Regions from separate parts of the Spartinivicinus ruber genome, predicted to be linked through region 2. Evidence: riboswitches for the same ligand, from Rfam matches in the RefSeq annotation. Region 2 holds a riboswitch; the other holds the start of a gene.

Region 1 (7,674 bases), 2.0 Mb from region 2:
TACGGCTTAACAAGTGTTTCAAATGCTTCTCGGTTCATTGTAAAACCATCACCTGGTTGGATTAAACTAATAGCACTATCTCCTCCATTAAAATGATTTAACACTCTGACCTGTTGGTTTTTATCATTATCTACAAGTACAACTAAATCCTTTTTATCTTGGTAAAAAGATAATCGGTTACGGTTGATATCAATAAAAAATAATACATCCTTGCCACCACCACTATTATCTACGGTATCTCTACCTGTTCCAGCTCGATAATAATAATGGTCGTTACCTTTACCGCCTTTCAGTAAATCATTGCCTTGCTCACCATAGAGAATATCGTTACCTTCGCCTCCATCTAAAATATCATCACCATCTGCTTGATTTGCCTGACCATTACCGCCTAATAAATGGTCATCGCCTTTACCCCCATTTATATGATCATTACCCGTCATACCAAAGACAGTATCATCACCATCATTGGCCTCAACCCAGTCAGCAAATCGAGTCGCTGAAAATCGATTACTTTCGTCAGTATCTTTTACAAATGCTTGATAAGATTAACCTTCGGGTATTTCATTGGCTCTTGCCAGTGCATTGATTTCTGTTAAAGAATAAGCGTAACCTTCAGCAGGCTGAACCAAGTCAATAGAATAATCACCACCCAAAAAGTGATTAACCACCCTTATACCCTGCTGACTATCTCCATCAACAGTAATAATTAAATCATTATTGTCTTTTGTAAAAATGAGTCCTTCAGGCAATACGTCATTAAATATAATGACATCTTTACCACCGCCTTCATTATTGATAGTGTCAAAACCGCCACCATACACATATTTATCATCGCCCTTGCCACCTATTAACTGGTTATTACCAGTACCTCCCATTAATTGGTCATTTCCATCGCCACCGTTAATTTCATCATCACCTGCTTGACCATCAAGATAGTCATTCCCTGTATTGCCTAACAATACATCATTATCTTCACCACCAAATAGAACATCGTTTCCAACACCTCCCACTAAATGATCGTTACCGGTTCCTCCTGATAATTGATCATCTCCTTGATCACCATTAATGGAGTCATCACCAGAACGACCATGTAAAATATCATTACCTAAACCACCCACAATGGTGTCATTACCTGCCCCACCATCCACATAATCATTGCCTGCTCCTGCGTCAATAATGTCATCACCTGCTCGACTAAATACCTTATCGTCACCACCTTGGGCGTGAATAGTTTCACTAAGGTCTCGATAACCTACTAGTTGCTCACCATTTTCTGTACCCTGGTATACTGCAGTTGCTTCCATTTCAGCTAAAGTTAAACTAGTTTCATTATTAAACTGTAATTGTTGAGTTTTATAATAACTATTGGAATAAGTGTACCAGTAATTGAATTCTATTGTTTCACCACTGGTTTTATGCTCGATGACTAATTTATTGGCTCTACGCCAAATAGTAATATCTTCTTTTTTAATTCCTTCAGGAAATATCACACTTTGATGGTTCGCAACCACTTCAGAAAAATAGCCATTAGCTGTAGTGGTGATAGTAATAGCATCAGTTGTATTTTCGTTGATATTATTTATATTCATTGCGAGTCCTTGCTAATGAGGGTAATACTCACAAACTATTTAATAATACTAAGGACAGTTTTTAGCGTTACCCTACGATCTTAATTATCAAAATATTCACTTATACTTAGCAAGCCCAGCATATAAAACACTGCTACTAGTGTCTATTATTTTTATAGTAGGAAACTATTTAATTTCAATCGTTTGAGTTGCCACCTGATCTAATTCTGTTGGATGATGAGTGACCATTAGCACAGTTAAATTATATTGTCTTCGCATTGTATCAGTTAACACAATACAGTCTTCTCTTAATGCTTTATCTAAAGCACTGAATGGTTCGTCTAATAATAGGACTGGCTTTTTATGGATAATGGCTCTTGCTAAAGCTGCTCGTTGTTGTTGACCACCTGACAGTTGTGTTGGCTGCTTTTCTAATTGGTCTGCAATACCTAGCTGCAAGCAGAGTTGTTGAAGCTGTTGGCTTTCAGCCGTATTTAATTTAGCTGACGGTCTTACACCTAAGGCAATATTCGTATAAATAGATAAATGAGCAAATAGATTGTCTTGCTGGAACATCATTGAAACTGGTCTCCTTGACGGCTTGCGATAGGTAAATGATTGTCCCAGCCATTTCATTTCACCAGCAACTACAGTGTTAAAGCCAGCTATCGTTTCTAACAGGGTAGTTTTACCTACTCCACTTGGCCCCACTATTCGACAAAAAGCACCTTTTTTAACTTGGTTATTATAGGTAAATAAGTTATCGCCTTGTTTGACTTTTATATTTAACAGCTCAAGCATTATAATATTTAAAAATTCTTTCAATTAAGTAAAAACAAATAAAGCAGCTTGCTACTAATATAACTGATAACACAGCTGCTTGCGGATACTGATAGTTGGATAAATACTGATAAACCAATAATGGCAAAGTAATAAAGTCTGGATCGCCTACTAGTGCAACAATTCCCATATCTCCTAAAGAAAGCACAAAAGCTAATGCTGCAGCCTGACCAATTGCTGTAGATAATACTGGCCATGCCATTTTCCACCAATGCCAACCTGTGATCCCCAAATGCATAGAAAGTTGTTGATAGTGGCTTGCTACCTGAAAAAAAGGAACCCTAATAATCCTAATTGCAAAAGGCATTGCCATTAACGCATTAATAAAAATAACTAACCACAAGGTATACTGAAAAACATCAGTAAGTTTCCATAACAGAATAAACCAGCCGGTTGCTAGTACAATTGCAGGAAAATACAAAATATTGGCACTTACTCCCTCCACAATGATAGCCCAATGTTTTTTAATACCTTTTAGGTGTGTATTTGCTTTATCTTGAGTGGAAAGGTTAAATAATAACGCATTGACTCCTAAGGCCATACATACACTAAAAAACGATGCACTAACTGCAATTATCAATGACTTAAGCCCAGCATTGATTAGTATCTGGGTAGAAAGGCCAGACAAACTATCTAAATTCACTGCTTCTAATAACAAAGCAAGAAGTGGCAGTAATACCCATAAACTAGTCATAGCCAGTATAGGAGTTAATAGCCATCTAGTTACAAAACGGGTTGGCTTTTTATAGGCTGTTTTTTTAGTTTGCTTCAGTGTCGGCTGATAATAGAACAACATCAATGCAATAGGTGCAGTAATGAGTAGCTGCAATGTGGCAAGCAACACAGCAAAGCCTGGCTCATAGTCATAACGCAATGCTTGGTAAATAGCGACTTCTAAAGTAGTACTTTGAGGACCACCTCCCATAGCCAGCACAATGGTAAAACTGTTAAAACACAGCAAAAAAATTAAGCCAAATAAAGGAAATAGCTGGCTCTTAATAGCTTGCCACTCTACCCAATAAAATCGATAAAATGTATTAAACCCTAGTTGTTCTGATAAACGCCACTGGTTTACAGGGTTTTGCTCGATTACATTAACAAATACTCGAGCAGCAAAAGGAAAATTAACAAAAACATGACATAATAAAATTCCTGGCAAACCATAAATGGAATAATCACTGTCAATCCACTGGTTAATCCAACCAGAGCGACCATAAACAGAGACCATCCCCAATACTACTACAATGGTAGGTAATACAAAACATAGATTAAAAATGGTTAATAACCATTGCTTCCCTATAAACTGGCGACAAGCAATCACTTTAGCTACCGGTATTGCACACAATAAGCTAATAACTGCGGATAGTAATGCCTGTTTAAGAGAAAAGCTGGTTATATACCAAAGATAAGGATCCAGCAGTTCTTGCCAATTAAATACTCCCCACCCTTCAGTTGCTAAAGCAACAAGTGCAGCGATAGAAAAGCAAAAAATTAGCCCGATAATAGCAAAACCAAACCGTGCAATTGTTGTAAATAACATTTCCGCTCATATAATGAATGTTTTTAGCCAAGGTCGCTGAGCAATAAAGCCTTATGAGCCTAAAAATAATAGGTGGTTGGCATGAAGACAGTTTAATGCTCCTCGGCAATTACTTCTGCATAGCTCTAATTAGTGGTATTATTTTACTACTGCCTGGCGCCACTGCTTAATCCACTGTTTTCTATTTTTTGATACTTCTTCAGCAGTAAATGGGTCTACCATTTTAGGCTTGATAATATTATTAAACCCTTCAGGTAAAACAGTTTCGACCACAGGCAACATCCAATTATGAGTGGCTATTTGTTGCTGGGCAGCAGGTGTTAATAAAAACTGTAAAAACTGCCTAGCCAGTTTTTGTTGAGCCCTCTTAATAATACCAACCACTTCTACCTGAGGGTAATGGCCTTCCTTAAACTGCGCAGCTTTATATCGGGTATCCTGCTCAGCCACTTCATGATAGGCTGGTGATGTTGTATAACTTAATACTAAATCTGCTTCACCTTTTAAAAACAGACCATAAGCTTCTGTCCACCCCTTTGTTACCGTAACCGTTTTATCCGCTAATTGTTGCCATTTCAATTGAGTTGTTTCACTACCATAAACAGCATTTAGCCATAGCATTAACCCTTGGCCAGGCGTACTGGTTCGTGGGTCCTGATAAATAATACGCAATTTTTTGTCAGAGACTAATTCGGCAAATGACTGGGGTGGTTGTTTTAACTGTTCTTGATTATATATAAAGGCAAAAAAACCATAATCGTAGGGAATAAACTGCGGGTTTTTCCAAGTCATTGGTAGTTTTAAACCTGATAGATCTTGCTCGTGGTTAGCAAAAACACCTAACTTATTTGCTTCAACTAATAAATTTTGATCCAGCCCAACGACTACATCCGCTTTGGTTTTGGTTCGTTCAAGCTTCAATCGGTTTAAGATACTCACCCCATCATCTAAACCAACCCATTTTAGCTGACAGTTGCATTGCTTTTCAAAGCTTGCCTGCAACTTAGGGCCAGGCCCCCATTCTGAAACAAAGGACTGATAAGTATAAACCGTTAACGAATTAGCACTCGCTAAAAAAGAAAAAACACTAAGTAAAACGACGAGTATGGCTCTCATTTACATATATCCCAAACACTGAGTTAATAGGCCTGACTGGGAGAGCAAAAATTTAAGGAAATAAAACTGTATAAATAACCTTAACTTCCTACGCCAGCATTACCTGGATCAGGTTTTATGGGTGTATTCTCAGCCAAGCAAATAGCCTAGCACCCCAATAATTACGCCGATTGTAGCCTATTACTATAGCTACTCGCAATCAGCGTTTAGAGAAAGCAGGTTTACTCTTTAGTGGGCTTTGGCTTAAACCTTGATGAGTCACTTGTAGTACTCATAGGTTTCTTTGTTGTTTGAGAGGGAGTTGAACGAATGGTAGAAGGTCGTGTTGTTGTAGTCGGTGAACTCGTAGAACGTGTTGTACTTGTGGACCGTGTTGGTGGTGAAGATTTTGTTGTTGCCGAACCAATTGAAGAAGACCTGGCACTACCTCTAGCAAAGACATCCTCTCCTTTAGAAACATACATAATACCCGGCCGGCACTGTACCATTTCATATAAGTCAGATAACCCATTGAGTGCTTCAGATGCCCCTAGAAATAAATAGCCACCAGGCTTTAAGGTTTTATGGATTCGAGTTAAAATATCTCGTTTAAACTCTGCCGAAAAATAAATAAGTACATTACGACAAAAAACCACATCAAACTTGCCCAATGATGCATAACTTTCTTGTAGATTAAGCTCTTTGAACTCGATACGTTTTTTTACTTCAGGCTTAACTTCCCAACGTTTACCTTGCAGCTCATTAAAATAGCGCTTTAATCTTTCCTCTGACAAACCTCTTCCCAGAGCCAAAGAGTCATACTCACCTTGACGACACTCAGCTAACACTTTATTAGAAAGATCAGTTGCAATAATTTGCAAACCCGCCTTCAGTTGGCCAAGACTGGTTCGCTCAAACTCATCAGTGGCCATACTGATAGAGTAGGGTTCTTGTCCACTGGAACATGCAGCTGACCAAAGTCTTAAACGCTGATTAGGATAACGTTTACACAACTCCGGTAAGATGGTTTTTTTAAACACTTCAAAAGGATAATTATCACGAAACCACAAAGTTTCGTTAGTTGTCATAGCATCAATTACTTTGCCCCGTAAATTATCACGAGGATTTCGCTCAATAATTTTAACCAGTTCTGCTAGCGTATCAATTTTATTATCATTAAGAATTTTTCTTAATCGACTTTTGACCAGATATTCTTTATTTTTGCCTAATACAATGCCGCAAGCTTTTTCAAGAAATTGGCTGAATATATCAAAGTCACTTAACGCTACCTTCGAACTAAGCCCACTCTGTGTCAAATTGAAAACTCCACTATTGCCATAAACAAAAAGCAAAACGCCATACTCAGTATGCTATTATTTATTATCCCTCCTGCACTGCTGCTGCCGCTTCTTCAAGCCGGCTAATAACAGTGCTTGCCAACAAGTCTGGGTTAAATTTAGCAATAAAATCATTAGCCCCAACTTTTTCTACCATTGCCCTGTTAAACACACCACTTAATGAAGTATGCAAAATAATATAAAGATCTTTCATTCGAGGATCACTTCTAACTTCTGTCGTCAGTGTATAACCATCCATTTCTGGCATTTCAATATCAGAAATCATTAACAGCAGTTCATTACGAACATCTTTATCCTCGTCAGCAAGACTTTTCAGGAAATCCAATGCTTCTCGGCCATCGCTTTTTGCGGTCACCGTAAGCCCAATGGTTTCCAAGCAACGTTGCACTTGTTTGCGTGCCACTGCAGAATCATCAACAATCAATACATGCTGAGATACCGCCCGCTGAGTAACATCCTCTGAAATAACTCCTTCACTGATTTCTTCAGTCATTGGAGATACTTCAGAAAGAATTTTTTCCACATCAATAATTTCAACGAGCTTGTCATCGACTTTGGTAACCGCCGTTAGATAGTGGTCCCGACCTGTTCCTTTGGGTGGTGGATGAATTTCTTCCCAGTTCATGTTAACGATGCGGTCTACCATCCGCACCATAAACCCCTGCACCTTATTGTTGTATTCAGTAATAATGACAAAGCAGTTTTCCACATCATCCAGCAAGTCATGACCCGTTGCCAGATTCATATCCAGTAAGGGAATTGTGCCACCACGAATATTTGCCACCCCCCTAACAACAGGGCTACTTTTTGGCATTAAGGTCATTTTAGGGCACTGTAAAACCTCTTTTACCTTGAATACATTAATACCGTATAACTGTGGACCTGCCAGCCGGAACAGTAGTAGCTCCAACCTATTTTGACCAACTAGCTGAGTTCGTTGGTTAACACTATCTAATACACCGGCCATGAAGAATTACCTTGTCTCACTACAACTTTGGTCAGGCATGGGACTTGCCTGGCCCTCTTTAACTTGATTAGTGAAATACTTATAGACCATACACTTATCTTAGGCGAATCTGGAGATTTGCAAAGTTTTAAAGTGCACTTACTTAGTCTTTAGACCGCATAAAACCTAGTTACTTCCAGTTTCCGTATGAATCCTTCCAGCAGCAACAAAAGATTTGCTACAAATTTTTTGTTCTTCGACCACCCGATTAACCACCCAACAGACAATAGGTGTTTGTACAAAAGATATCAGTACATCTCCACTTAC
Region 2 (7,674 bases):
CATACCTAACTCTGCATCCAGCTCAATTTCTTCATCAAGTAATTGGATTTTTATACCTTTGCGCTCTTGCTCTGCTGCATAATCACGCACATCTTGGGATATTTTCATTGAACAGAATTTCGGACCACACATGGAACAAAAGTGCGCCACTTTACCCGATTCCTGTGGCAAAGTTTCATCATGAAATGCACGAGCGGTATCAGGATCCAACGCTAAATTAAATTGATCTTCCCAGCGAAATTCAAAGCGAGCTTTAGACATCGCATTATCGCGAATTTGTGCACCTGGATGACCTTTGGCTAAATCTGCTGCATGCGCTGCAATTTTATAAGTCACCATTCCCGTTTTAACATCTTCTTTGTTGGGCAGCCCTAAATGTTCTTTTGGGGTGACATAACACAGCATGGCACAACCATACCAGCCAATTAACGCTGCTCCTATGCCCGACGTAATATGATCATAGCCAGGCGCAATATCCGTTACTAATGGCCCTAATGTATAAAAAGGGGCTTCATGACAATGCTCCAATTGTAGGTCCATATTTTCTTTAACCATGTGCATAGGAATATGCCCAGGACCTTCAATAATGACTTGCACATCATGCTGCCAGGCAATTTTGGTGAGCTCGCCTAACGTTTTTAATTCCGCAAATTGTGCTTCGTCATTAGCATCTGCCACCGAACCTGGACGTAACCCGTCGCCTAATGACAGGGATACATCATAAGCTTTACAAATTTCACAAATTTCTTCGAAATGAGTGTAGGCAAAGTTTTCTTGATGGTGTGACAAACACCATTTGGCCATAATCGAACCACCTCGAGATACAATACCTGTTACCCGTTTGGCTGTCATTGGCACATAACGCAATAATACCCCAGCGTGAATGGTGAAATAATCCACTCCTTGTTCGGCCTGCTCAATTAAGGTATCGCGAAAAACTTCCCAACTCAGTTCTTCAGCTATACCTTTGACTTTTTCTAAAGCCTGATAAATAGGCACAGTACCAATAGGTACTGGAGAATTACGTAAAATCCATTCCCGTGTTTCATGAATATTGCGACCAGTAGATAAATCCATTACCGTATCGGCTCCCCAACGGGTAGCCCAAACCAGTTTTTCTACTTCTTCTTCAATGGATGAAGTCACAGCAGAATTGCCAATATTAGCGTTAACTTTCACCAGAAAATTGCGACCAATAATCATTGGCTCTGCTTCCGGATGATTAATATTGGCAGGAATAATTGCCCGTCCTTCAGCGACTTCTTTACGGACAAACTCCGGCGTAATGTTGTCTGGTAGGTTTGCTCCAAAGTGTTGACCAAGGTGCTGTTGCTTCAACAGATCACTACGCACCCGCTCACGTCCCATATTTTCCCGAATGGCAATATATTCCATCTCAGGGGTAACCATTCCCCGGCGAGCATAGTGCATCTGCGTTACATTAGCACCTAGCTTAGCCCGCAATGGCTTGGGTAAATGCTCAAAGCGCAAATGATCCAAACCATCATCCGCTAAACGTTGTTGCGCATAACGAGAAGTCACACTATCCAACTCATCGGTATCATTGCGTGCAGCTATCCAGTTTTTCCGTAACGCTGGCAACCCCTTATGTACATCTATTGTCACTGCGGGGTCTGTATAAGGACCAGAGGTGTCGTATACAGGTACTGGTTCATTTGGCTCATATTTAGGGTGGGTCTTAGAGCCTCCCACTAATGTATCAGCCAAATGAATTTGCCGCATTGCCACCTGAATATCACCACGGCTACCAGTGATGTAGATTTTTTCTGAATTGGGGAACGGCTGACTACTCAGGTTTTCAATAAAATCCTGAGCTTTTTGTTGATTTTCTCTTCTAGACATAAGCACTCACACCCAACTTGCCAATTAGTGGTCCAATAACGTTTGTGATTGCTTGTCGTGAGTAAACCGATGGAGAGTAACAAATAGACTAACTCGAATGCACCACTAAACACAGAAAATTTTGTAGTACGACACGTCAAGGTTACTCTTGCTTCCCTTCGCTGGTACTAACCAGATCAGGTTCCACGGATCCCGCAACTGCAGTCTCAGCCAACAAGATGAAATCACTCACCCCTGCTGGCACTCCGACAAGATGGCCCAAGTATAGGTAATTTGTTGGTCAATGTTCAAGAGTGAATAAAATTTAAGCCTATGCGCCATGCCCATCTTAGCTATGCTATTAATTACAGCCAAAGCGAATGGGGTAATGCCTGTAGTATGTTTATTCGCGTAACAATCAGAAATAAAGTGTATGAAATTCATGAAGGTGCATTTGCCTCTGATCCTGAGCTTACCCCTAAAATGTTTTTCAACCAGGAACAAATTCGAGACTTTTATAAAAGCTGTTTAGACGCTAACAGCCTCATCGAAACCCAATATGGAAAAGCTGATTTTAAAGTGTACTAGGTTGGACCGAAGAAGCAGTGTGTTATTCCAACAAACTACAAACCAGAAATTTCACCCTGAAGACCCTGTGGAACTATAATACTACACTAATGCAAAATATTGTTTTCTGTTTAGTTGCTATTTTATTAACACTACCAAAGTCATTAGGAGATGAAAAAAGCCAAACCACCTCTTCCAATAAACTCATCAGGTTATCATCAGGTGAGTGGCCTCCATATGTATCAAATGAAATTGAAGGTGAAGGTGTTTTTACAAAAATTACAGTTAAATCATTTAATCTGATGGGATATACTGTGATAATAAAATACTATCCTTGGAAACGGAGTTATTTTTTAGCCGCAAGTGGTAAACTTGATGGCTCACTGGCTTGGGCACCAACGCCAGATAGGACCAAGGATTTTTTCTTTAGCGACCCAGTAAGCTTTTCTACCAAGGTATTCTTTCACCTTAATTCATTCAGATTTAACTGGAATAAACTACAAGACATCAAAAACTTACGTACTATTGCCACAAAGCAATATACTTATGGCGAAGAATTTGATCAAGCTGCAAAACTAAACAAAATTAATATTATCTACTCTAATAGTGATGAGCAAAAGCTAAACATGTTACTAGCCGGTAGAGCAGACTTAGTTCCTTTAGAGAAACTGGTAGGATTATACTTACTAAAATATAAAATAGGTGAGCCCAGAGCTTCCAGAGTTATTTTTCACGAAAAACCTTTACAAAACACCCCTATCTGTGTAGTGATTTCCAAAAAAATTGATCCAAATAGAGCAAAAACTTTACTCAATGATTTTAATGCAGGGTTAGCTAAACTAAGAGAAAGCGGTGAATATGATATAATAATGAAAGAGCTATAATAAAATTTGTTAATGGCTCAACTAAAACCTGAAACTAACTTCAACCTGACCTTACAAATATTTAACAAACTCTAATATTCAAACTTTAAGCATCCATTATATCCAAATCTCAACATAACTTAATAAATGACAAACCGTTTTTACCACAAATAACTCTCTGCATTATAGATAATGAATGGTTCCTGAGATTATAAAAAAGCCCGACAATGCCGGGCTTTTTTATAACTTTAAACCTTTTAATCAAGCCGTAACGTACTGTCGTTTATTTGCAGCAAGCCGGGAAATGATGAGTAATACAGTCAAGAGTAAAGGTAATAAGAAAATATTTAATATTTTAATATTCTCCCCTAATGCTTCTATATCTTGCCCTAGTTTATGTTGAACATCGCGTAATTCTTTACGAATAGCCAACTTATCCTTCTGGAACTGTTCAATTTCCTGTTGCTGTTCTTGGCTTAAAGATAATTGATCTTCTCCTTGTTTTTGTTGCTGCAGCTCTGCTAATTTTGACTCCGTTTCGTTGAGCCGTTGTAGTAGTTCCTGCTCTTTTACCCGGAACTTGTCTTCAGCTTCTTTTTCAATTTCATCCACTACACTGAAAGGACGTGAAAATTGGCCACGGCTACGAATACTGATTAAGTCAGCATTACCCACCATATTGTCAACTGCATTGACAAAAAATGCTCCGTTATTGGCAAAAGGTTGCGCAATTCGTTGTCCAAAAAATGTCCTCACACTCACCCATAACATGTCTGCAAGCATATCAGTGTCTGCTACTACGACAACATTAATGTCCTGTTTTGATTCAGTAATAGGTTCAAGCAATGGTTTTTTTGGTTCTTCTTCAAGCCCTTCTTTTGCTGCTTCTACGTTAACTGTATTCTCTTCGCTCTCATCGTCAACAGCTGCCGTACTTTCTGGTTCATCTGTTGCTGGACCCACTTGTTCAGAACCTACTGGCGGTGGTGTTTGCTCAACTAAACCTTCTTCACCTGTTATTTCCTCTTCATTGCTGTCAGTTGCTGCTTCATTTTCCTTATCCATTGCAGTCCCTGGTGCAACCTTTTCTTCCTCAGACTTTTTCTCAGGACGACCATCTGGAAAAGCAGTTTTAACTGGCCCTTGAATACGAGCAGCCAGGGTATAGCGTTCACCTGTCGGCTTAAAATTATCGTAAAGCTTTTTAGGATCTGTAGTCATCGCAAATTTACTGGCATCCATTAACATGGCTTCAGTGCTTGATTGAATAAGAGGCACAAAACTCGTTGAGGATCCTTCCACCGCTTTTATTGTACCAGCTGTAGCCATATTAATTTGCTCTAATTCAGCCATAACCACTTCTTCTGAATTAAATGCGGGCTGTTTCAAGCCTAAAATACCTAAATGACGAACAGGACGTTTACCTGCACCCTGGCTAATGGACAAAGCAAAACCACTATCAGCAACTACTTTTTTAGAGTCCATTTTAACGCCCCAGGCTGAAAATAATTTTTCCAGGTTAGAGCTTTTTGGCCCCATCGCCATCATCATACCACCACCTGTATCCTGACCAGCTAATGGGTCAACAAATATTAAAGTATTGCCTCCACGCAATACATATTGGTCAATGGCAAATTGCATGTCATCACTTAAGCTTTTAGGATGAATAATAACAAGCAAATCAAAATCATCACTGATTTCAACTGTATCATCTTCTAGTCGCTCAACCTCAAACAATTGATCAAGCTGACTCACCGCCATCCAAGGATCCGTAGGTTGTCGAGTGGCCATATTGTAGCCACCGTCAACTTGCAAACCAGCAACTAAGGCTACTTTTGGCTTTTTAGTTTGACTAGCTGCAAAAATGATTTTACTAATGTCATATTCTAAAAAGTTTTCTCTATCTGGCTGAAAAAAGTCAATGGTTTGTTCACCATTTGATTTACCTTTAGCCACCAAACCAAAATAGAGTTCAGTTCCCCCCAAATTGACAGGTACTGCTTGCAGCCCAGCTCCAGATGCTTTGTCCTCTTCTTCTGAAAAAGGTTCTGGGTCAACCACTTCTAGTGTGAGCTTACCATTGGCTAACTCTGCATATTCTTCCAATAATTCATGTACTCGTTTGGCATAAGTTCGCCAAAAAGGTAAATCCTCACTGGCCTTATTGGTAAAATAAAACGTAAGTGTAACTGGCTCTTGCAAATTAGCCAGCATATTACGGGTTCCATCAGACAAGGTATATAAATTATCTTCGGTTAAATCCACCCGTAAACTTTTAAATAGATTGTTCAACAGCATTACACTGATTAATACAACAGCAGCCAACCCAATGAGGCCAGCACCAGAGAATAATCGCTTAGTCATTTGCCACCTCTTTAGTTAGCTTTCTTCATATCAATTACAACTGCTGTTGCCATTAACCAAGCAGCAATCATAATAAAAAAGAACATCAGATCACGGATATCTAATACTCCTTTTTTAATTGAGTTAAAATGGGTTAGAAAGCTAAATGAAGCTATAGTATCCACGATGGTTTGAGGTAGTTTATGGGCAAAATCCAGCACCATCGGTGAGCCTGCTACAACAAATAAAAAACACACCACTACGGTTAAAATAAAGGCAATAACCTGATTATTGGTGACTGCCGACATACAAGACCCAATAGCTAAAAAAGAACCGGCCATTAACCAACTCCCCAAATAACTACCAACAATAATGCCATTATCAGGATCGCCTAAATAATTAACCGTTATCCAAACAGGGAAAGTGAGTAATAATGCAATACCAGTAAACATCCAGGCAGCCAAGAACTTACCAATGACAGCATCACGCAAATTAATAGGCAACGTGAGTAATAGCTCTAACGTACCTGATTTGCGCTCTTCGGCCCATAGCCGCATAGCGATGGCAGGAATTAAAAATAAATACAACCACGGATGAAAATCAAAAAAAGGCAACAAGTCAGCCTGACGACGCTCAAAAAAATTGCCCAAATAAAAGGTAAAAACACTGGTTAACATTAAAAAGATGACAATAAATACATAAGCCAGTGGTGTCGCAAAGTAACTACTAAGTTCACGTCTTAAAATAATATTAATTTTACCCATCAGGCAACCTCCTCTGCCTGTTTATTGGCTGTCACATTTCTAAATACATCATCTAAACGGCCACGCTCAACAAACAGCTGCTCCACCACCCAGCCTTTTTCTTTAATAAGGTTATTAACCGCAGGGAAAACATCTTCTCCGGATTTAGGAATCAAGGTATAGCAACGATCACTGTCAGAACTTATTTCTACATCTTCGACCAGAGATAACTGCTTTAATGTATTCAAAACATCTTCACCCTGCTGTAATTGTAAAGTCACTGCATGATGATAACGAGAACGAGCTTCTAACTCTGCAGGTTTTTCATCAGCAACCAATTGTCCCTGAGCAATAATAATAGCGCGGTTGCAAACTGCACTGACTTCTTCAAGAATATGGGTAGAAATAATAACAATTTTATCTTTGGATAAATTCTTAATCAGATTGCGTACCTGGTGCTTTTGGTTAGGGTCCAGCCCATCTGTCGGCTCATCCAGAATCAATACCTTGGGATCATGTAAAATGGCTTGAGCAATACCTACCCGACGCTTGAAGCCTTTTGATAACTCCTCTATACGTCGATTAACTACTGATTTTAAAGCCAGTTGATCTACGACAGATTGTACACGCGCAGCTTTTACACCACCTTTATACCCCCTAATCTCTGCAATAAAATTTAAATATTGCAGTGGAGTCATGTCCGCATATGCAGGTGCACCTTCGGGTAAATAGCCAATCAACTCTTTGGCTTTTAAAGGCTCTTTTACAACATCATGCCCACAAACCGATACACTTCCAGCAGAAGGCGTTAAAAAACCACATATCATTTTCATGGTGGTGGATTTACCCGCACCATTAGGGCCAAGAAAGCCAAGCACTTCACCGGCGGCCACATTGAACGAGATACCATCAACAGCTTTAAAACTGCCAAAGGCTTTACTCAGATTGTCTATTTTTATCATGATCCTGCAACTTTTATCCTGCAATTGGTTTAAAAAAACTGTCGTATAGCTATCAATCAGCATAGACAGTTTAACCCACAAGATGTTTGTGCCAGGTGTTAATTAGCTAATAACCCTTGAGCACCTGACCCCAACCTATCCCGGATATATAAAAACGCTTAAATAATACCTATGTCATTATTATTGACAACTAAAAATTACCCAGTAATGAACACAAATACTGACATACTGTCAAATCGTTGCTTATTATTAACATGGGCGTACAATAACACAGCATATGTTATCTAATAGACATGGATTCAAGGAAAGAAGTCAATGAAACAATACGGCCCCGTGAGTCCGCTCCATTTCACC

What was found. Region 2 has a riboswitch for thiamine pyrophosphate ahead of thiC (phosphomethylpyrimidine synthase ThiC). Riboswitches for the same ligand answer to the same signal wherever they lie in the genome.
Region 1: it holds a riboswitch for thiamine pyrophosphate, as region 2 does, so the genes downstream of both, thiB (thiamine ABC transporter substrate binding subunit) here and thiC (phosphomethylpyrimidine synthase ThiC) in region 2, are expected to answer to the same signal.

What each region holds. Positions count from the first base shown of each region.
Region 1 covers NZ_CP048878.1:4,064,598-4,072,271, forward strand. The annotation lists gene G4Y78_RS31560 (calcium-binding protein) at 1-350, opposite strand, end outside; partial or broken gene G4Y78_RS31565 (hypothetical protein) at 390-506, opposite strand; gene G4Y78_RS31570 (calcium-binding protein) at 546-1,589, opposite strand; gene G4Y78_RS18425 (thiamine ABC transporter ATP-binding protein) at 1,755-2,369, opposite strand; gene G4Y78_RS18430 (ABC transporter permease subunit) at 2,362-3,948, opposite strand; gene thiB (thiamine ABC transporter substrate binding subunit) at 4,087-5,064, opposite strand; TPP riboswitch at 5,133-5,231, opposite strand; gene G4Y78_RS18440 (CheR family methyltransferase) at 5,286-6,359, opposite strand; gene G4Y78_RS18445 (chemotaxis protein CheV) at 6,424-7,368, opposite strand.
Region 2 covers NZ_CP048878.1:2,079,527-2,087,200, reverse strand. The annotation lists gene thiC (phosphomethylpyrimidine synthase ThiC) at 1-1,863, opposite strand, end outside; TPP riboswitch at 1,999-2,121, opposite strand; gene G4Y78_RS09840 (hypothetical protein) at 2,176-2,430, shown strand; gene G4Y78_RS09835 (substrate-binding periplasmic protein) at 2,520-3,293, shown strand; gene G4Y78_RS09830 (GldG family protein) at 3,534-5,636, opposite strand; gene G4Y78_RS09825 (ABC transporter permease subunit) at 5,648-6,379, opposite strand; gene G4Y78_RS09820 (ABC transporter ATP-binding protein) at 6,379-7,320, opposite strand; gene G4Y78_RS09815 (CBS domain-containing protein) at 7,636-7,674, shown strand, end outside.